DNA from 4 places in the Enterobacter sp. PL_is511 genome. Region 1 is predicted to be linked to each of the others. Evidence: predicted binding sites of a transcription regulator. Region 1 holds the regulator's gene; each other region holds the start of a gene.

Region 1 (5,081 bases):
CATTGCCGAAGCGTATCACCTGGCTTCTGGACAACCAGCGGCGGGTGGTGGCCCCTGACTGGGAATCGTCGGCGACGTGCCTCAGCGCCGGACTGTGCGTCGCGATGGTGCCCGTTCATTTCGCGCGTCCGCGCATCGATACCGGAGAGTGGGTTGAGCTGACGCTGGAGAATCCGTTCCCGGATGCGGCCTGCTGCCTGACCTGGCAGCAAAGTGATGTCTCGCCTGCGATGGCCTGGCTGCTGGATTATCTGGGAGACAGCGAAACGCTAAACCGGGAATGGTTACGGGAGCCAGCATAGCTGGCCCCGTAAAGCGATTAACGACGGTAGTCGCGGAACGGACCGTCCGCAACGGAACGGCGTTCGATAAGACGCGGGTGAACTTCAATGGACTGCGACTCTTCACGTTTGTTGACGATCCTGTCCATCAGCATATTGAAGGCCGTTTCGCCCAGCGAATCTTTCGGCTGGTGAATGGTGGTCAACGCTGGCGTGAAGAAACGCGCGTTACGCACGTTGTCATACCCGATCACGGAAATATCCTGCGGTACGCGCAGACCCAGCTCGTCGGCAGCGCAGAGCGCGCCCATAGCCATGATGTCACCCCCGCAGAAAACGGCGGTCGGACGGTGTGGCTGGGAGACGATCTGCTGCATTGCGCGGTAGCCCGACTCCGGCTCAAAGTCGCCCTGCACAATCCAGTTTTCCGGCACGTTGATCAGCGCTTCTTCCATCGCTTTCATAAAACCGGCCAGACGGCCCGCGCCGGTGTTGCGCTCCAGCGGACCGGGGATCACGCCAATCTCGCGGTGACCGCGTTCGATCAGATAACGACCGGCCATATAGCCGCCTTCAAAGGCATTATCGATAACGGAATCAGTGAAATCCGCGCGCGCTTCGCCCCAGTCCATGACCACCATGGGAATATGGCGATACTCTTCGAGCATCGACAGCACGGATTCCGGGTACTCGGAACACATTACCAGCAGGCCATCAACGCGCTTTTGCGCCATCATCGACAGGTAGGCACGCTGTTTTTCTATGCTGTTCCATGCGTTGCCCAGAATCAGGGTATAGCCTTTCTGGAAGCAGTTCTTCTCTACCGCTTCAATGATCTCGGCAAAATAGGCCGCTTCACTGCTAGTGGCCAGCAATCCAATGGATTTGGTGTGATTAACCTTGAGGCTGCGCGCAACCGCACTTGGCGAATAGTGCAGCTCTTTGATCGCTGCCCAGACGGCGTTGCGCGTCTCTTCCGCCACGAAGCGGGTTTTGTTAATTACATGTGATACGGTTGTAGTGGAAACGTTTGCGCGTTTTGCTACGTCTTTAATTGTTGCCATTAAATGTCACTCCAGACCATATCCTAAACTCCTGAAAAACTTGAAGGTAAACGTTTGCCTTCTCTCACCCTTATCACGCAATCTTGAATTGCGGCACGCCGGGAAAACGACACGGGACGTCAGGAGGGGGTCAATGGCCGGTACGCTAATAAATTTAGCGTGGAATTTTGTCCTATCTTGATGAAAAGGGGAAGAGGTAAAGTGTTTATCAGCCTAAATCCAGGAAGATTTTTGACGTAAATTATGCAAAAATGAGCAGGCTCACTTTTCGTGGGGGGATTAAAAGGAGAAAAATTGATGAGTTCCGATCTGAAGTTTTCGCTGTTCACCACCGTTATTGTGCTGGCTCTGATTGTCGCGGCCGGTCTGACGGCTGCGCTGCACTGATTTACGCGGAGGGAGAGCCTTCTCCCTCCCGATCGACCCGATTGTTACTTCTCTGGCAAAAATCTTTTGCCATTTTGTTAACTTCTCATTTTTTGTGATTGATGTCATGCTTTCCGCTTCTTTGTTCTGTGTCACCACATGACACGGCATCCGGAGTTGACGCATGAAAATCAATTTTCCCCTGCTGGCCCTGGCGATTGGCGCTTTTGGGATTGGCACCACTGAATTCTCCCCGATGGGGTTACTGCCCGTCATCGCCCGCGGCGTGGACGTCTCGATCCCTGCGGCAGGGATGTTAATCAGCGCCTATGCTATCGGCGTGATGGTGGGGGCGCCGCTGATGACGCTTCTCCTTTCGCACCGCGCGCGCCGCAATGCGCTGATTTTCCTGATGGCGATTTTCACCCTGGGTAACGTGCTTTCGGCCATTTCGCCGGACTACACCACGCTGATGCTGTCTCGTATTCTGACCAGCCTTAACCACGGCGCGTTCTTCGGGCTGGGATCGGTCGTGGCTGCCAGCGTGGTGCCAAAACATAAGCAGGCCAGCGCCGTAGCAACCATGTTTATGGGGCTAACGATTGCCAACATCGGCGGGGTGCCTGCGGCAACCTGGCTGGGGGAAGCGATCGGCTGGCGGATGTCCTTCCTGGCAACGGCCGGGCTGGGCGTGGTCGCGATGGTGGCGCTGTTCTTCTCCCTGCCGAAAGGCAGCGCGGGTGAACGTCCTGACGTGCGCAGAGAGCTGTCGGTGCTGGTGCGCCCGCAGGTCCTCTCCGCGCTGCTCACCACCGTGCTGGGGGCAGGGGCGATGTTTACCCTCTACACCTATATTTCACCGGTATTGCATGACATCACCCACGCAACGCCTCTCTTTGTGACCGCGATGCTGGTACTGATAGGCGTGGGCTTCTCGATCGGCAACTATCTCGGCGGGAAATTTGCCGACCGTTCCGTGAGCGGCACGCTGAAGGGCTTCTTAACCCTGCTGATTGCCATCATGATTGCCATTCCGTGGCTGGCGCGTAATGAGTTTGGGGCCGCGATCGCAATGGTCGTCTGGGGAGCCGCCACCTTTGCCGTGGTGCCGCCGCTGCAGATGCGCGTGATGCGCGTCGCGCATGAAGCGCCGGGCCTCTCATCGTCGGTCAACATCGGCGCCTTCAACCTGGGCAACGCGCTCGGTGCGGCGGCCGGTGGGGCCGTGATTTCAGGGGGACTGGGGTACAGCTTTGTGCCGGTGATGGGGGCGATTATTGCCGCGCTCGGCCTGCTGCTGGTGATGATGTCGGGTCGTAAACAGCCTGAAGCAGCCTGCGCTGCGGAATAAACCAAAAACGCAGAAGGGCGAACCCTTCTGCGTGTCTCTTACGCGGCGAAGTTCTTCGCGACAAAGTCCCAGTTAACCAGTGCCCAGAAGTGCTCCAGGTAGTTCGGGCGCGCGTTGCGGTAATCAATGTAGTAAGCGTGTTCCCATACGTCCACGGTCATCAGCGGCTTAGCGCTGGTGGTCAGCGGGGTGCCTGCGTTAGAGGTGGACACGATAGCCAGTTTGCCATCCGCCTCTTTAACCAGCCACGTCCAGCCCGAACCGAAGTTCTTGATGGCTGCATCGGTAAATTTCGCTTTGAAATCCGCGAAGCTGCCAAAGGCGGCGTTGATAGCGGTAGCCAGTTCACCGGCAGGTTCGCCACCGGCGTTTGGCGCCAGGCAGTGCCAGTAGAAGGTGTGGTTCCACACCTGAGCCGCGTTGTTGAATACGCCACCCTCTGAGCTGCGGACGATCTCTTCCAGCGTTTTGCCTTCAAAATCGGTGCCCTTGATCAGATTGTTCAGGTTAGTGACGTACGTCTGGTGATGCTTGCCGTAATGATATTCCAGGGTTTCCGCAGAAATGTGCGGTGCCAGGGCGTCTTTTGCATACGGTAGTGCAGGTAATTCGAACGACATTGCTTCTCTCCTTATTGTATTTTGCGTTGCCAATAACCACACAGACAACAAGGACAGGATAGCAAATTGAAAGGGTATGCAAAAGAGGAACTTACCCTGCCACGGGTGTGGCAGGGCAGGGGTTAGCGAATGGTTTTCGGCGTCATCACGCGACGTGCGCCGACGTAATGGCGTACCCAGTAGTCTTCACTGAGAGAGGTGATCTGAATATCCTGGCCGCTACGCGGTGACTGGATGAATTTTCCGTTACCGACATAGACGCCGACGTGGTCAGCCGTGCCGCGACCCTGAGTGCGGAAGAACACCAGATCGCCGTTTTCCAGCTCACCGCGGTCAACCGGTGAGGCATCGCGCAGGTGGTACATCTCATTAGCGGTACGAGGAATGCGGAACTTGACCAGATCTTTATAGGCGTAATAGACGAGGCCGCTGCAGTCAAAGCCGGTACGCGGCGAGCTGCCACCCCAGTGATAGGGTTTGCCAATCTGCCCCATCAGTTTGTTCATCGCGGTTTTTTGCGCTTTCTGTACGCGCACCTTATGCACTTCCGCTATTTTCGTGACCTTCGTGCATTTCGCCTTGTGGCCTTTACGCGTGATGCATTTTTCAGTAACAAGGTTAGCGGCGGTTTGCGAAGCTTTACTTTTGGCGGAGTGGGCAGTACGGGAAGGTTTGGTTTTCGTCTTGCTGGAAGCGGTCTGTTTCGTCTGAGCCGGTGTTTTTTTCTTGTCGTTCTTAGCGGTGGTTTTTTTCTTACGTTCTGTGGCTTTCACCAGATGGTTTTTTTGTACAGCAGAATGCCGCGCCTGCTGAGAGGCGTTTGCCACTGGCGTGAAAGTGAGTGAAGTAAACAGTAAAGCACAGAGCGTGATCGAGAATTTATTTATCCGCGCCACTGGGCAGTCCCCTGATAAATGCAGGTCATCAATAATACCCGCGTGTGATTTACAAAGCCCGTCGATTCTAATCTATAAAAAGCCAGAAAGTTAATAGCATTTTTCAATCTACAATCGTGTTTCGTAAGCAAGTGCAAAAAAATTCATCGTTCTGTCGCTCATTTGCCCATTCCCTAAGCAAAACCCTGACCGCCGCAGGGGTAAACACCATTTGCAATGCAACTTTTCCTGACTCGGAGTAGAATGTATAAACGTGACAAAAATGTTATTTTCCGATGCCAGTCTGAACCGCTACAATGTCAGACGAATGCCGTAACAGAAGTTAAAGGAAGCAAGACATGAGCACCACTATTGAAAAAATCCAGCGCCAGATCGCTGAAAACCCGATTCTGCTGTATATGAAAGGTTCTCCAAAGCTGCCAAGCTGCGGCTTCTCCGCGCAAGCGGTTCAGGCGCTGTCTGCCTGTGGTGAGCGTTTTGCTTACGTTGATATCCTGCAGAAC
Region 2 (5,081 bases), on a different contig from region 1:
GAAGACGCCGTGCCCCAGATGCTGATAGAGGAATCCCGCAAACACCGTCATGATCGCGATACTGCCCCCCATTGCCACTGCCGAATAGACGGCCTGCAGGCGAATCACGTCCCCGCCCTCGCGCGCAGCGATATAGCGCATGGCTGCCAGATGGCACACGGTAAAGGTGCCGCAGTGAAGTATTTGCGCCACAATCAGCCACGGCAGATCGGTCGTCCAGCCCATAATCCCCCAGCGCGCCACCCCACACACGGCGGAAAGCAGCAGCAGGTCACGCGCGCCAAAGCGACGGAACAGTTTTTTGCTCAGGGCAAAGATAATGACTTCGGCCACCACGCCCAGCGACCATAGATAGCCCACGGCGGAAGCGGAATACCCTGCCCCCTGCCAGTAGATGGCGCTGAAGCCATAATACGCCGCATGCGCCCCCTGAAGGAGACACACACACGCCAGAAAACGCCAGCTTTGTGCGACCAGGCTCCGCCAGGCGGGCCAGCCAGCGCTCTCCTGATGGCGGCTTTCACCTTGCGGCATCACCGACGGTCGCAGCAGCATGCCCAGCAGCATCGAGGCAATGCCGATGCTCAGCAGGGCAAGAATGGCGCGGTAATCGTACAGGCTGACCAGTTTGCCCACCAGCGCCGAGCCAATCACAAAGGCGATAGAGCCCCACAGGCGCACGCGACCGTAATCCATGGTGATCTGCTTTTGCCAGGTGTTCGCCAGGGCATCCGTCAGCGGCACCAGCGGTGAGAAGAACAGGTTAAAGCCGACCATCACCACCATCAGCCAGGCAAACTGGTGGCTGACCCAGAAGCAGGCCACAAAGACCAGGGTCAGCAGAGCAAGAATGCGCACGGCCTTGATCAGTAAGGAGGGATCGCTGACGCGCGGGGCAATCAGCAGGCTGCCGAGGAAACGCGCCACCAGCCCGGCCCCCAGCAGGACGCCGATGGTCTCGGGCGTCAGGCCGATACCCTTGAGCCAGACACTCCAGAAGGGCAGAAAAATACCGTAGCTAAAGAAATAGGTGAAATAACTGAGCGCCAGCCAGCGCGTGGAATGCAAGACCATGAATCCCTCCCGAAATCGAGGCCATAGTCTGGCGAGAATATAAAAATTAAGCAAGTAGATAGCCTGCTATAAATTAACGAAAAATTAACATCTTGTGCAGTCGCCTGGCTTATGGCAGGGAATGGAAATATGTATTACGTTTAAATTACTCCACTTGCAGAGGTTTTCTGCCATGAACTCACTACGTTATCTCGATTTCGGTCAGTCGCGTCACCTGCTGCTGTTGATCGGCCGCATCGCACTTGTCGTGCTGTTTATTATCTTTGGTTATCCAAAACTGACGGGGTTTAGCGGCACCGTACAATACATGACCTCGCTGGGAACGCCGATGCCCATGCTGGCGGCCATTATTGCGGTGGTGATGGAAGTGCCTGCCGCCATTCTGATCGTACTGGGCTTTTTTACCCGTCCTCTCGCGGTACTGTTTGTGTTCTATACCCTCGGAACGGCGGTGATTGGGCATCACTACTGGGATATGACCGGCGATGCGGTCGTACCGAATATGATTAATTTCTACAAGAACGTCAGTATTGCTGGCGCCTTTATTTTGCTGGCGATTGTCGGACCTGGCGCCATCTCCCTGGACCGGCGTTAAGCCATAAAAAAAGGCCGCATGCGCGGCCTTTTTTATTTCTGCAAAGCAGAGGAATTATGCGTAAACCGGGAAGCGTGCGCAGATATCCAGAACTTTACCTTTGACGCGCTCGATAACCGCTTCGTCATTGATGTTGTCCAGAACGTCACACATCCAGCCAGCCAGCTCTTTCACTTCTGCTTCTTTGAAGCCGCGGCGAGTCACGGCCGGAGAACCGATACGGATACCGGAGGTCACGAACGGGCTCTTCGGATCGTTTGGCACGCTGTTTTTGTTCACGGTGATGTTGGCGCGGCCCAGGGCAGCATCAGCTTCTTTACCGGTCAGGTTCTTATCAACCAGATCCAGCAGGAACAGGTGGTTTTCAGTACCGCCGGATACCACTTTGTAGCCACGGTTCAGGAACACTTCCACCATCGCTTTGGCGTTCTTAGCAACCTGCTGCTGATAAACCTTGAACTCAGGCTCCATCGCTTCTTTCAGCGCGACCGCTTTTGCCGCGATAACGTGCATCAGTGGGCCGCCCTGCGCGCTTGGGAACACCGCGGAGTTCAGTTTTTTGTACAGCTCTTCGTCACCGCCTTTCGCCAGGATCAGGCCACCGCGTGGACCCGCCAGGGTTTTGTGGGTGGTGGTGGTCACAACGTGAGCGTGTGGAACCGGGTTCGGGTAAACGCCTGCGGCGATCAGACCCGCAACGTGCGCCATATCAACGAACAGGTAAGCACCGATGCTGTCTGCAATTTCACGCATTTTTGCCCAGTCAACGATACCGGAGTAAGCAGAGAAGCCACCGATGATCATCTTCGGTTTGTGCTCTTTAGCCTGCTTCGCCATGTCTTCGTAGTCAATTTTACCGGACTCATCGATACCGTAAGGGATGATGTTGTACAGTTTGCCGGAGAAGTTAACCGGGGAGCCGTGAGTCAGGTGGCCGCCCTGCGCCAGGTTCATACCCAGAACGGTATCGCCCGGCTGCAGCAGCGCGGTGTAGACCGCGAAGTTAGCCTGAGAGCCAGAGTGCGGCTGGACGTTTGCATAGTCAGCGCCAAAAAGTTCTTTCGCACGATCGATAGCCAACTGCTCAACGATATCAACGTACTCGCAACCGCCGTAATAGCGTTTGCCCGGGTAACCTTCAGCATATTTGTTGGTCAGCTGAGAACCCTGCGCCTGCATGACGCGCGGGCTGGTGTAGTTTTCGGAGGCGATCAGTTCGATGTGCTCTTCCTGACGTACTTTTTCCTGCTCCATAGCCTGCCACAGTTCGGCATCATAATCGGCAATGTTCATTTCACGCTTTAACATCCGCATCTCCTGACTCAGCTAACAAGTAAATTTTGGCCTGAAAAGGCAGTCCTGTTGGACGACGGGCAACAGTATAACTGATTAGTTCTGTGATAACAGGTCTTGACAAACGATTTTACGCAAACGTTTTCCTACCCGCCACGCAAGGGTTTGAGGAATAAAGCTCTCGCCCTTTCCAGCGGATTTCTTTTCAGGTTTGTGATGCATATTTTTCATCTTGCAAAGAACCATTTACAACGCAGGGGTATTTTTTATAAGATGTATTTAAAATACATCATTAAAGTGACATCAGAAGGACGCGCTCATGCTCGACGCTCAAACCATCGCTACCGTAAAAGCCACCATTCCTCTGCTGGTGGAAACCGGCCCTAAACTCACCGCCCATTTCTATGATCGCATGTTCACGCACAACCCGGAGCTCAAAGAGATATTCAACATGAGCAACCAGCGTAACGGCGATCAGCGTGAAGCGCTGTTCAACGCCATCGCGGCCTATGCCAGCAATATTGAAAACCTGGCTGCACTGCTGCCTGCGGTAGAAAAGATTGCGCAGAAACATACCAGCTTCCAGATCCAACCCGAGCAGTACAACATTGTGGGTGGCCACCTGCTGGCGACGCTGGACGAGATGTTCAGCCCGGGCCAGGAGGTGCTGGACGCGTGGGGTAAAGCTTACGGCGTGCTGGCAAACGTGTTTATCAACCGTGAAGCACAGATCTACAGCGAAAACGCCAGCAAGAACGGCGGCTGGGAAGGCACGCGGGCGTTCCGCATCGTCGAGAAAACCCCGCGCAGCGCATTGATTACCAGCTTTGAGTTTGAGCCGGTGGACGGACAGCCGGTGGTCGATTACCAGCCTGGCCAGTATCTGGGCGTGTGGCTGAAGCCTGAAGGCTTCCCGCATCAGGAGATCCGTCAGTATTCTCTTACCCGCAAGCCAAACGGCAAAGGCTACCGCATTGCGGTGAAGCGTGAGGACGGCGGTCAGGTTTCCAGCTGGCTGCACAACGAAGCGAACGTGGGCGACGTGGTCCATCTGGCCGCGCCGGCGGGCGACTTCTTTATGGACGTTGACACTAATACACCGGTCACGCTGATCTCTGCGGGCGTCGGCCAAACGCCAATGCTGGCGATGCTCGATACGCTGGCAAAATCTCGCCACGGCGCGCAGGTTAACTGGTTCCATGCCGCCGAGAACGGCGACGTACACGCCTTTGCGGAGGAGGTGAAAACGCTCGGGGCGTCCCTGCCGCGCTTCACCGCGCACACCTGGTATCGCCTGCCGACGGAGGCAGACCGCGCAGCTGCACGCTTTGACAGCGAAGGTCTGATGAATTTAAGCCAGATGGAAGGGGCGTTTAGCGCGCCGGACATGCAGTTCTACGTCTGCGGGCCGGTGGCGTTTATGCAGTATGCCGCGCAGCAGCTGGTGGGGCTGGGCGTGAACAAAGACAGCATTCATTACGAGTGCTTCGGCCCGCATAAGGTGCTGTAATGAAAAAGCCCCTCGTTCGAGGGGCTTTTTTTCGCCGGGTGGCGGCTGCGCCTTACCCGGCCTACAAAACCGTTGGCAATGTTAAATCGCCGCGTCGTCTTCTTCGCCGGTACGGATACGGATCACGCGCGCCACGTCAAAGACGAAGATTTTACCGTCGCCAATTTTGCCCGTCTGCGCGGTGCGGATAATGGTGTCCACGCAGGTATCGACGATATCGTCGCTGACCACGATTTCAATTTTTACTTTCGGCAGAAAGTCGACCATGTACTCTGCGCCACGGTAAAGCTCGGTGTGGCCCTTCTGACGACCAAAACCTTTCACTTCCGTCACGGTCATCCCGGTGATGCCGACTTCCGCCAGCGCTTCACGCACATCATCCAGTTTGAAAGGTTTAATAATCGCATCAATCTTTTTCATGGTGGGTCCTTAAACTCTTGCCTGTAAGCTGCCTCGTAATCGATTGCTCACAGTACCATACGGCATTACTCTTTAAAATCGTTTGCTTCCAGCTCGTGGCGCGACAGCAGCTTGTAGAACTCGGTGCGGTTGCGTCCGGCCATGCGCGCGGCGTGGGTCACATTGCCTTTGGTGATCTGCAATAGCTTG
Region 3 (5,081 bases), 280 kb from region 1:
GTAAGCACCCAATCACGCGCGCTTCTGTACCGTTTAGCTGATACTTCATCATTTCTCCTTAACGACCTGCGGTCCAGTCCCGGGTGGTTAACGCCGTCAGAACGTGGTCGCGCCACTCTCCGTCTATCAGCAGATAGTCTTTGGCGTAACCCTCTTTCTCGAACCCTAAACGCGCCAGCAAATTGCCGCTGCGCTGATTATGCGGCATATAGTTCGCCATGATGCGATGGATATGCTGCGTGCGTTGCATATAGCGGATCGCCACCGTTAACGCCTCGTACATCAGCCCCTGCCCCTGCCATTTCTGGCCGATGGAGTAGCCAAGGTAGCAGGCGTGAAACGATCCCCGCACCACGTTTGAAAAATTGGCGATCCCGATAATCTCTTTCTCTTCAGGATCCAGCAGCGCGAAATAAAACGCGCTGCCCTGCTTGTGAAATTCCGTAATCATGCTGAGGCGCGCCTGCCAGCCGGAAGGGTAACAATGGCTCTCATCCCGAACGGGTTCCCAGGGTTTTAAAAACTGGCGATTCTCGGCGTAATAATCCGCCAGACGCCAGGCATCACGCTCATGCACCAGACGAACGACCAGCCTGTCCGTTGTCAGACGCACTTTTGGCACATTACTGCGATAGCCAAACATCGATACCACTCCTTCCCGTCACTTCTGCTTACCCATTAGCTTTACTATACCTGCGCCTGCGCCGTCTGTGAAAACAGTGACATACCATTTTGCCCTCTTTTCACACTTTTCGATGAGAACTCTCTATCAAAGCACCCTTTTGATAAAAAAATATTGTCGCGTTCAGGGGTGGGAAAAAACGCGGCGACACCGCAGAATGTTAGCGTGCTCACCATCTTATTTTCCCTGGAGGGAAAATGTCCCGCGTATCACAGGCCAGGAGCCTGGGTAAATATTTCCTGCTCGTCGATAACATGCTGGTCGTGCTCGGCTTTTTTGTCGTTTTCCCGCTGATATCGATTCGCTTTGTCGATCAAATGGGCTGGGCGGCATTAATGGTTGGCATTGCCCTGGGGTTACGCCAGTTTGTCCAGCAGGGGCTGGGCGTCTTTGGCGGGGCCATTGCCGACCGCTTTGGCGCTAAACCGATGATCGTGACCGGTATGCTGCTGCGCGCAGCAGGCTTTGCCACAATGGCGGTCGCCCAGGAGCCCTGGCTGCTCTGGTTCTCCTGTTTCCTCTCCGGTATCGGGGGCACGCTGTTCGATCCGCCACGCACCGCGCTGGTGGTGAAGCTTATTCGCCCGCAGCACCGCGGCCGTTTCTTCTCGATTCTGATGATGCAGGACAGCGCCGGGGCGGTTGTCGGCGCTCTGCTGGGAAGCTGGCTGCTGCAGTATGACTTCCGTCTGGTCTGCGCGGCTGGGGCGGTGCTCTTTATTCTGTGCGCGCTGTTTAATGGCCTGTTCCTGCCCGCCTGGAAACTGTCGACAGTCAAAGCACCTGTCCGGGAAGGGCTTGGCCGCGTCCTGCGCGACAAACGTTTTGTCACCTATGTGCTGACCCTGACGGGCTATTACATGCTGGCTGTGCAGGTCATGCTGATGCTGCCGATCATGGTTAACGACATTGCTGGCACGCCTGCTGCCGTTAAATGGATGTACGCCATCGAAGCCTGCCTGTCGTTAACGCTGCTTTATCCGATTGCCCGCTGGAGCGAACGGCGTTTTCGTCTGGAGCATCGCCTGATGGCCGGGCTGTTCCTGATGACGCTGAGCATGATGCCGATCGGCCTGGTGAACTCTCTCCAGCAGCTGTTTACCCTGATTTGCACCTTCTATATAGGGTCGATCATCGCCGAGCCTGCCCGTGAAACGCTGAGCGCCTCCCTTGCGGATGCGCGTGCGCGCGGCAGCTATATGGGTTTCAGCCGGCTGGGGCTGGCGCTTGGCGGCGCATTAGGTTACGCCGGGGGCGGCTGGTTGTTTGATGCCGGCAAAGCGTTAAACCAGCCCGAACTCCCGTGGATGATGCTCGGCGTGGTGGGCTTTATGACGCTCCTTGCCCTGTGGTGGCAGTTCAGCCAGAAACGCAGCGCGAGCGGCATGCTCGAGCCTGGCGCGTAGCCTTTCCCTCGGGCGGGAGTCCCTCCCGCCCCACTTCTCAGTTTTTTCTGCTGGTTTCTGCCCATTCACGCTGACATACTGGCGTAACAGGACAGAAGCGCCGATTTTTCGTTGAGGAACACTATGAAGAAAATTGTCTTAGCCGCGGCATTAGTTGTCAGCGGTCTGCTGGTTGGCTGTAACCAGCTCACGCAATATACCGTCAGTGAACAGGAAATTAATCAGGCGCTGGAAAAACATAACAATTTTTCTAAAGACATTGGCGTGCCGGGGCTGGCGGACGCGCATATCGTGCTCACGAATCTGACCAGCCAGATCGGACGTGAAGAGCCAAACAAAGTCACCCTGGCCGGTGACGCGGATCTTGATATGTCATCCCTGTTTGGCAATCAGAAAGCCAACATCAAGCTCAAGCTGAAGGCACTCCCCGTTTTTAACAAAGAGAAAGGGGCGATTTTCCTCCAGGAGATGGAAGTCGTCGATGCGCAGGTGTCGCCGGACAAGATGGCGCCGGTTCTGCAAACCCTGATGCCCTATCTCAACCAGTCGCTGCGTAATTATTTCAACCAGCAGCCCGCGTACGTCTTAAGCGAAGATAAAAGCAAGGGCGAAGCCTTGGCGAAAAAATACGCAAAAGGAATAGAGGTTAAGCCGGGTGAAATCATCATTCCTTTCACCGATTAACCTGAAGGGCGCTGCGGCGCCCTTTTTTTTACGGAAAAGTGTGCAAACGAAAACGTTTCCGCTTATGATTTGTGTCCGGCAAAAACAGCCATCCTTATGACTGATTCCTGACAAGCCGGAGCTTCCATGACTGCACAACCCCAGGTTCTTAAAATCCGCCGCCCTGACGACTGGCATATCCATCTGCGTGATGGCGATATGCTGAAAACCGTCGTGCCTTATACCAGCGAAATTTATGGCCGCGCGATTGTCATGCCTAACCTGGTTCCACCAGTCACCACCGTCGATGCCGCGATAGCCTATCGCCAGCGCATCCTGGATGCCGTGCCTGCGGGACACGATTTTACCCCGTTGATGACCTGCTATCTGACCGACTCGCTGGACCCTAACGAAGTGGAGCGTGGGTTTAACGAAGGCGTATTTACGGCGGCGAAACTCTATCCGGCAAATGCCACCACCAACTCCAGCCACGGCGTCACCAGCATTGATGCCATCATGCCGGTTCTGGAGCGCATGCAGAAACTGGGCATGCCGCTGCTGGTCCATGGTGAAGTCACGCATGCCGAGATTGACATCTTCGACCGTGAAGCCCGGTTTATCGAGACCGTGATGGAGCCTCTGCGCCAGCGCCTGCCCGCGCTTAAAGTGGTCTTTGAGCATATCACCACCAAAGACGCGGCAGAGTACGTGCGCGACGGCAACGATCTTATCGCCGCCACCATTACGCCGCAGCACCTGATGTTTAACCGTAACCACATGCTGGTGGGCGGGGTGCGCCCTCACCTGTACTGCCTGCCGATTCTCAAGCGCAACATCCACCAGCAGGCGCTGCGCGAGCTGGTTGCCAGCGGGTTCTCCCGCGCGTTCCTCGGCACCGACTCCGCGCCTCACGCCCGCCACCGTAAAGAGGCAAGCTGCGGCTGCGCAGGCTGCTTCAACGCCCCAACGGCGCTTGCCAGCTACGCGACCGTATTTGAAGAGATGAACGCGCTGGAACATTTCGAAGCGTTCTGCTCCCTTAACGGCCCGCGCTTCTACGGCCTGCCGGTCAACGACAGCTTCATCGAACTGGAGCGTAAAGCGAGCCACGTTGAGGAGTCCATTGCGCTGACGGATGACACGCTGATCCCCTTCCTGGCGGGCGAAACCGTTAACTGGACGGTAAAACGTTAAAAAATCAATGCCCCTTGTTGTCAAACCGATAATATACCTGTATAAATAAACAGTATATTACACAGGGGGCATTTATGCGTATTGAAGTCACCATAGCCAAAACAACTGTTCTGCCTGCCGGCGCGCTTGATGCACTGGCAGGCGAATTATCCCGCCGTATTAACAACACCTTTCCCGACAACGCGGGTGCCGTAACGGTGCGTTACGCCGCGGCGAACAACCTCTCCGTCATTGGTGCGGCGAAAGAAGATAAAGATCGCATCAGCGAAATCCTGCAGGAAACGTGGGAAAGCGCAGACGACTGGTTTATCACAGATTAATACTGCTCCCTCATTGTGTTTTTTTGCCGGGTCGCCCCGGCTTTTTTTTGTCTAAAAATACGGTAAGTTCAAATTAATTCGGCATCTTCTTTAAGAATCGTGAACAAGATGGTGTTTTATTGTTCGAACAATCCTAAAAAGCAGAAAAATGTGTTGCCACCTGTTTATTTTTCCCTTCGGAACCCTTATTACTTGGTATACTGAAGATGCTTTCAGAAAAACATGCATTGAACCTCAAAGCCGTTGTCTTCTAACACGCATTAAGGGGGTTATAATGGAAAAGAATAGTGAAGTGATCCAGACCCATCCACTTGTTGGCTGGGATATCAGTACCGTAGATAGCTACGATGCGCTGATGCTGCGTTTGCACTACCAGACCCCGAATCAACTCAACCGTGAAGAAGCGGAAGTTGGACAGACGCTGTGGCTAACAACAGACGTCGCCCGTCAGTTTATTTCTATTTTAGAGGCAGGTATTGCAAAAATAGAATCTGGCGACTATCAGGAAAATGAGTATAAACGGCACTAAGCTTATGCCCACTTTTCTCTCTACAGGCACCCTCGCGGTGCCTTATTTATTTCTCCCTTGTCTAACTCCGCGTTGTTAATTACTCTGCTAACAAAACGTCAGTTTATGAGATGCATATGAGATACGACTTAATCATTATTGGTAGCGGCTCCGTGGGTTCCGCTGCCGGTTATTACGCAACACAGGCAGGTCTGAAGGTCCTGATGATCGATGCCCACCTCCCTCCCCATGCGGAAGGCAGCCATCATGGCGATACCCGCCTCATGCGCCATGCGTATGGAGAAGGC
Region 4 (5,081 bases), 940 kb from region 1:
CCACCGCGTGATCAACGGTTTTATGATCCAGGGCGGCGGTTTCGAACCTGGCATGAACCAGAAAGCCACTAAAGAAGCGATCAAAAACGAAGCGAACAACGGCCTGAAAAACACCCGCGGCACGCTGGCGATGGCGCGTACTCAGGCACCTCACTCTGCAACCGCGCAGTTCTTCATTAACGTGGCTGACAACGACTTCCTGAACTTCTCCGGCGAAAGCCTGCAGGGTTGGGGCTACTGCGTATTCGCAGAAGTGGTTGAAGGTATGGACGTGGTTGACAAGATCAAAGCCGTCTCTACTGGCCGCAGCGGTATGCACCAGGACGTTCCTAAAGAAGACGTTGTGATTACAAGCGTGACCGTCAGCGAGTAATTCGTGGCGATACTCTTTATTGCGGATCTTCATCTGCAAACAGAAGAACCGGCGATAACCGCCGGTTTTCTGCGTTTTTTACGCGGTGAAGCGAAAAGCGCCGATGCGCTGTACATCCTGGGCGACCTCTTTGAAGCCTGGATTGGCGACGATGACCCTAACCCGCTGCACCGTGAAATGGCTTCGGCCATTAAAGCGCTGGTGGATTCCGGCGTCCCCTGCTATTTCATTCACGGCAACCGTGATTTCCTGATCGGCAAGCGCTACGCCCGCGAAAGCGGCATGACGCTGCTGCCGGAAGAGCAGGTGCTCGACCTCTACGGCCGCAAGGTGCTGATCATGCACGGCGACACGCTCTGCACCGACGATACCGGCTACCTGGCGTTTCGCGCCAAAGTCCACACCCCGTGGATCCAAACGCTGTTCCTCGCCCTGCCGCTGTTTATCCGCAACCGCATCGCCGCCAGAATGCGCGCGGGCAGTAAAGCCGCCAACAGCAGCAAATCCATGACCATCATGGACGTTAATCCTCAAGCGGTGGTCAACGTGATGGAAAAACATGGCGTTCAGTGGTTGATCCACGGGCATACTCATCGTCCTGACGTGCATTCCCTTATAGCCAACGGCGAACCGGCCCATCGCGTGGTGTTGGGTGCATGGCACTCAGAAGGATCCATGGTCAAAGTCACGCCACAGGGCGTGGAGCTGATCGCTTTTCCGTTTTAACCCCTTACAGCTCATTCTATTTTTTTGAACAATATTGGCAAATTGTTTCGATTTTAATCAGCCCGTGGTCGGCCTATTATTTATCACATCAGGGCATCACGCCCTATCCAAGATAAATTACTTAAGGAATACGACCATGAAATCCATCAAAACTTTCGTTGCAGTTACCGCTCTTTCCCTGGCTTCCTTCGGCGCTTTCGCGCAGAGCGTCAGCGCAACCGGTTCAACCCTTGACCGCGCAGAAGCGAAAATTGCTGCACAGGCTGCTGAACAGGGCGCGTCTTACAAAATCACCAGCGCGAAGGTCGACAACCGCGTGTATATGACCGCAGAACTGACGAAATAATGATTGCCCTTCGACAAAAACAGACCGCCAGAATGCGGTCTGTTTTGTTATGAATTGATGGCAACAACGGCTCAAGATTTAACCGCGCAACCGTTTTCCTTGCCCGTATAACATGCTATTCTCTGTGCCCTCGAAAGCAGTGTGTTTCGCACCACAGGAGTTTTAAGACGCATGTCTTCCCGCAATAATCCGGCGCGTGTCGCCATCGTGATGGGGTCCAAAAGCGACTGGGCTACCATGCAGTTCGCCGCCGAAATCTTTGAAATCCTGAATGTTCCGCACCACGTCGAAGTGGTCTCCGCGCACCGTACACCGGACAAACTGTTCAGCTTCGCCGAAAGCGCCGAAGAGAACGGTTATGAGGTGATCATTGCCGGTGCGGGCGGCGCAGCACACCTGCCGGGCATGATTGCCGCCAAAACCCTGGTGCCGGTTCTGGGCGTCCCGGTACAAAGCGCCGCGTTAAGCGGTGTGGATAGCCTCTACTCCATCGTCCAGATGCCGCGCGGTATTCCTGTCGGCACGCTGGCGATTGGCAAAGCGGGTGCGGCGAACGCTGCCCTGTTGGCCGCGCAGATCCTGGCGACGCACGATAAAGCGTTACATCAGCGTCTGGCGGCGTGGCGTAAAGCCCAGACCGACGAAGTGCTGGACAATCCGGACCCGCGGGGTGCGGCATGAAGCAGGTTTGCGTCCTCGGTAACGGCCAGTTAGGCCGCATGCTGCGTCAGGCCGGTGAGCCGCTGGGTATTGCCGTCTGGCCCGTCGGGCTGGACGCTGAACCTGAAGCCGTACCGTTCCACCAGAGCGTGATCACCGCCGAGATCGAACGCTGGCCGGAAACCGCGCTGACCCGCGAACTGGCGCGTCATAACGCCTTCGTAAACCGCGACGTGTTCCCGATCATTGCCGACCGTCTGACGCAAAAGCAGCTGTTCGACAAGCTCGGCCTGCCGACCGCGCCGTGGCAGCTCCTGTCCGATAAAAGCGAGTGGAATGATGTTTTCGCGATGCTGGGCGAGCTGGCCATCGTGAAGCGCCGCGTGGGCGGCTACGACGGCCGTGGCCAGTGGCGTCTGCGCGCAGACGACACTGCCGAGCTGCCGGACGACTGCTACGGCGAATGCATCGTTGAGCAGGGCATCAACTTTAGCGGTGAAGTGTCACTGGTTGGCGCACGCGGGCACGACGGACATACCGTCTTTTATCCGCTGACGCATAACCTGCATCAGGACGGTATTCTGCGCACCAGCGTCGCCTTCCCGCACGCCAATGCTGAGCAGCAGGCGCAGGCAGAAGAGATGCTTTCTGCCATCATGCACGAACTCGGATATGTGGGCGTCATGGCGATGGAGTGCTTTATCACCCCGTCCGGTCTGCTGATCAACGAACTTGCACCGCGCGTGCACAACAGCGGCCACTGGACGCAAAACGGCGCGTCCATCAGCCAGTTCGAACTGCACCTGCGCGCGATCACCGACCTGCCGCTGCCGCAGCCGGTGGTGGACAGCCCGTCGGTGATGATCAACCTGATCGGCACCGATCTGAACTACGACTGGCTGAAGCTGCCGCTGGTGCATCTGCACTGGTATGACAAAGAGGTTCGCGCGGGTCGTAAGGTCGGTCACCTGAACCTGAACGACAGCGACACGGGCCGCCTGAGCGCCACCCTGGAAGCCATGATCCCTCTCCTGCCGCCGGAATATGCGAGCGGTATCGTCTGGGCACAGTCAAAGCTCAAGTAAGACATCTGCGCCGGGGAGTTGACCTTCCCCTTCCCCGGCGTACAATCCCCGCCCATTGCTGCTGAGTTTTCTTCTGGAATAACCATGAACGATGGAACGGACTATCGCGCGATCCTCGCGTCTGATACCCCTTTAATCGACGTTCGCGCGCCGATTGAATTTGCCCAGGGTGCGATGCCCGCCGCCATTAACCTGCCGTTGATGAATGACGACGAACGCGCCGCCGTCGGCACCTGCTATAAACGCCAGGGCCCCGAGGCCGCGCTGGCGCTTGGCCATAGTCTGGTGAACGGCGAGACGCGTGAGACACGTATTAACGCCTGGCGTGAAGCCAGCCTTGCCCATCCTGAGGGCTTTCTCTGCTGCGCGCGCGGCGGCCAGCGCTCGCATATCTCGCAGGCCTGGCTTAAAGAGGCGGGCATCGACTACCCGCTGATCCGCGGCGGCTATAAAGCCCTGCGCCAGACGGCGATTCAGGTGACCATTGAGCAGTCACAAAAGCCGATAGTGCTTATCGGCGGCTGTACCGGAAACGGTAAAACCCTGCTGGTGAAGCAGCACGCGCAGGGCATCGATCTGGAAGGGCTGGCGCACCATCGCGGTTCGTCGTTTGGCCGCACGCTCACGCCGCAGCTTTCCCAGGCGAGCTTTGAAAACCACCTTGCGGTTGAGCTATTGAAAAAAGACGCCGCGCGCTGGGTGCTGGAAGATGAAGGCCGGATGATTGGCTCCAACCACCTGCCGGAGTGCCTGCGTGACCGCATGGTTGAAGCGCCTATCGTGGTGGTAGAGGATCCGTTTGAGATCCGTCTTGAACGCCTGCGCGAAGAGTATTTCGACCATATGTGGGCAGATTTTTCTGCTGCCTACGGCGAAGAAGCGGGCTGGAAAGCGTACAGCGAGTACCTGCACCACGGCCTGTTCGCCATTCGCCGCCGTCTGGGGCTACAGCGGTATGCAGAATTCACCGTGCTGTTAGATTCCGCGCTGCTGGAACAGCAACGATCTGGCAGCACGGACGCACACTTCAGCTGGCTTGTACCGCTCCTGAACGACTATTACGACCCGATGTACGGCTATCAGCTGGAGAAGAAAGCGGAGAAGATTGTGTATCGCGGGACGTTTGAAGACGTTGCAGAGTGGCTTGGTCGCTAAAAGAAAGCCGGGTGGCGGCTACGCCTTACCCGGCCTACGCGTGCTTTTGTAGCCCCGGTAAGCGCAGCGCCACCGGGGAACAGACGACTTAGAAGTCGTAACGCAGACGCACCAGGTTCATGTCGCCCAGGTCGTCGGTGCTGGAGGTGAACACGTGCTCGTAGTCCACGCGGAAACCGTAATCCAGCTGGAAGCTGATACCCACGCCGTTGTCGATGCGCTGGTAGTTGCGGCCATTCACGTAGTCAATACGGTCGCCCATGAAGTAAGGCTGGATAGATTTAACCGCATACTGACCAATTGGGAACTTGTAGCCCGCAAAGTATTCAATACCCCATGCATCACCGGCGAAGTAGTCGTTAACAGACACTTTTTTGGTGGTCATGAAGTTCTGATACCAGCCGCCGCCAACGGAGAATGTCCAGTTGTCCGGGGTCCAGCTCAGCGCGGTACCGAGGATGTTCTGGTCGTAGGTTTTGCTGTCGCCATTGGCCGGGTTACGCATATCCGCACGGGTGTAGTTCCACGCGGCACCCCAGGTCAGATCGGTGGTCAGGTGGTAATCCAGACCCAGTGAACCGCCGCCTTTACGCTTGTAGCGCAGGCCGTTGCCCGGCAGGTATTCGCTGTCTTCAAACAGGTAGGATGCATAAATGTCAGCATCGCCCACGGTTTTCTTATATTTCAGCATATTACGTGAACGGTAAGAGCCGTCGTAATCGCCTTTGATCCCGTT

What was found. Region 1 encodes PurR, which represses purine synthesis genes. Its sites were predicted from a motif close to CANGCAAACGTTTGCNTG; they were not measured.
Region 2: the regulator PurR is predicted to act here: its motif matches at 3,094-3,111, upstream of glyA (serine hydroxymethyltransferase).
Region 3: the regulator PurR is predicted to act here: its motif matches at 2,818-2,835, upstream of pyrC (dihydroorotase).
Region 4: the regulator PurR is predicted to act here: its motif matches at 1,529-1,546, upstream of purE (5-(carboxyamino)imidazole ribonucleotide mutase).

Annotation. Positions count from the first base shown of each region.
Region 1 is NZ_JBVPGP010000024.1:1,153,412-1,158,492, forward strand. It holds gene punR (DNA-binding transcriptional activator PunR) at 1-302, shown strand, start outside; gene purR (HTH-type transcriptional repressor PurR) at 320-1,345, opposite strand; gene cydH (cytochrome bd-I oxidase subunit CydH) at 1,643-1,732, shown strand; gene AC0TN7_RS21095 (MFS transporter) at 1,896-3,062, shown strand; gene sodB (superoxide dismutase [Fe]) at 3,101-3,682, opposite strand; gene AC0TN7_RS21105 (C40 family peptidase) at 3,805-4,578, opposite strand; gene grxD (monothiol glutaredoxin 4) at 4,917-5,081, shown strand, end outside.
Region 2 is NZ_JBVPGP010000021.1:324,303-329,383, forward strand. It holds gene AC0TN7_RS10855 (3-phenylpropionate MFS transporter) at 1-1,074, opposite strand, end outside; gene AC0TN7_RS10860 (DoxX family protein) at 1,247-1,669, shown strand; gene glyA (serine hydroxymethyltransferase) at 1,724-2,977, opposite strand; gene hmpA (NO-inducible flavohemoprotein) at 3,282-4,472, shown strand; gene glnB (nitrogen regulatory protein P-II) at 4,554-4,892, opposite strand; gene glrR (two-component system response regulator GlrR) at 4,958-5,081, opposite strand, start outside.
Region 3 is NZ_JBVPGP010000024.1:875,973-881,053, reverse strand. It holds gene AC0TN7_RS19635 (YceH family protein) at 1-49, opposite strand, end outside; gene rimJ (ribosomal protein S5-alanine N-acetyltransferase) at 59-643, opposite strand; gene mdtH (multidrug efflux MFS transporter MdtH) at 880-2,088, shown strand; gene AC0TN7_RS19620 (lipoprotein) at 2,212-2,772, shown strand; gene pyrC (dihydroorotase) at 2,899-3,945, shown strand; gene dinI (DNA damage-inducible protein I) at 4,020-4,265, shown strand; gene bssS (biofilm formation regulator BssS) at 4,540-4,794, shown strand; gene solA (N-methyl-L-tryptophan oxidase) at 4,911-5,081, shown strand, end outside.
Region 4 is NZ_JBVPGP010000024.1:209,173-214,253, reverse strand. It holds gene ppiB (peptidylprolyl isomerase B) at 1-373, shown strand, start outside; gene lpxH (UDP-2,3-diacylglucosamine diphosphatase) at 377-1,099, shown strand; gene AC0TN7_RS16425 (YdgH/BhsA/McbA-like domain containing protein) at 1,236-1,445, shown strand; gene purE (5-(carboxyamino)imidazole ribonucleotide mutase) at 1,617-2,126, shown strand; gene purK (5-(carboxyamino)imidazole ribonucleotide synthase) at 2,123-3,190, shown strand; gene mnmH (tRNA 2-selenouridine(34) synthase MnmH) at 3,275-4,345, shown strand; gene AC0TN7_RS16405 (porin) at 4,434-5,081, opposite strand, start outside.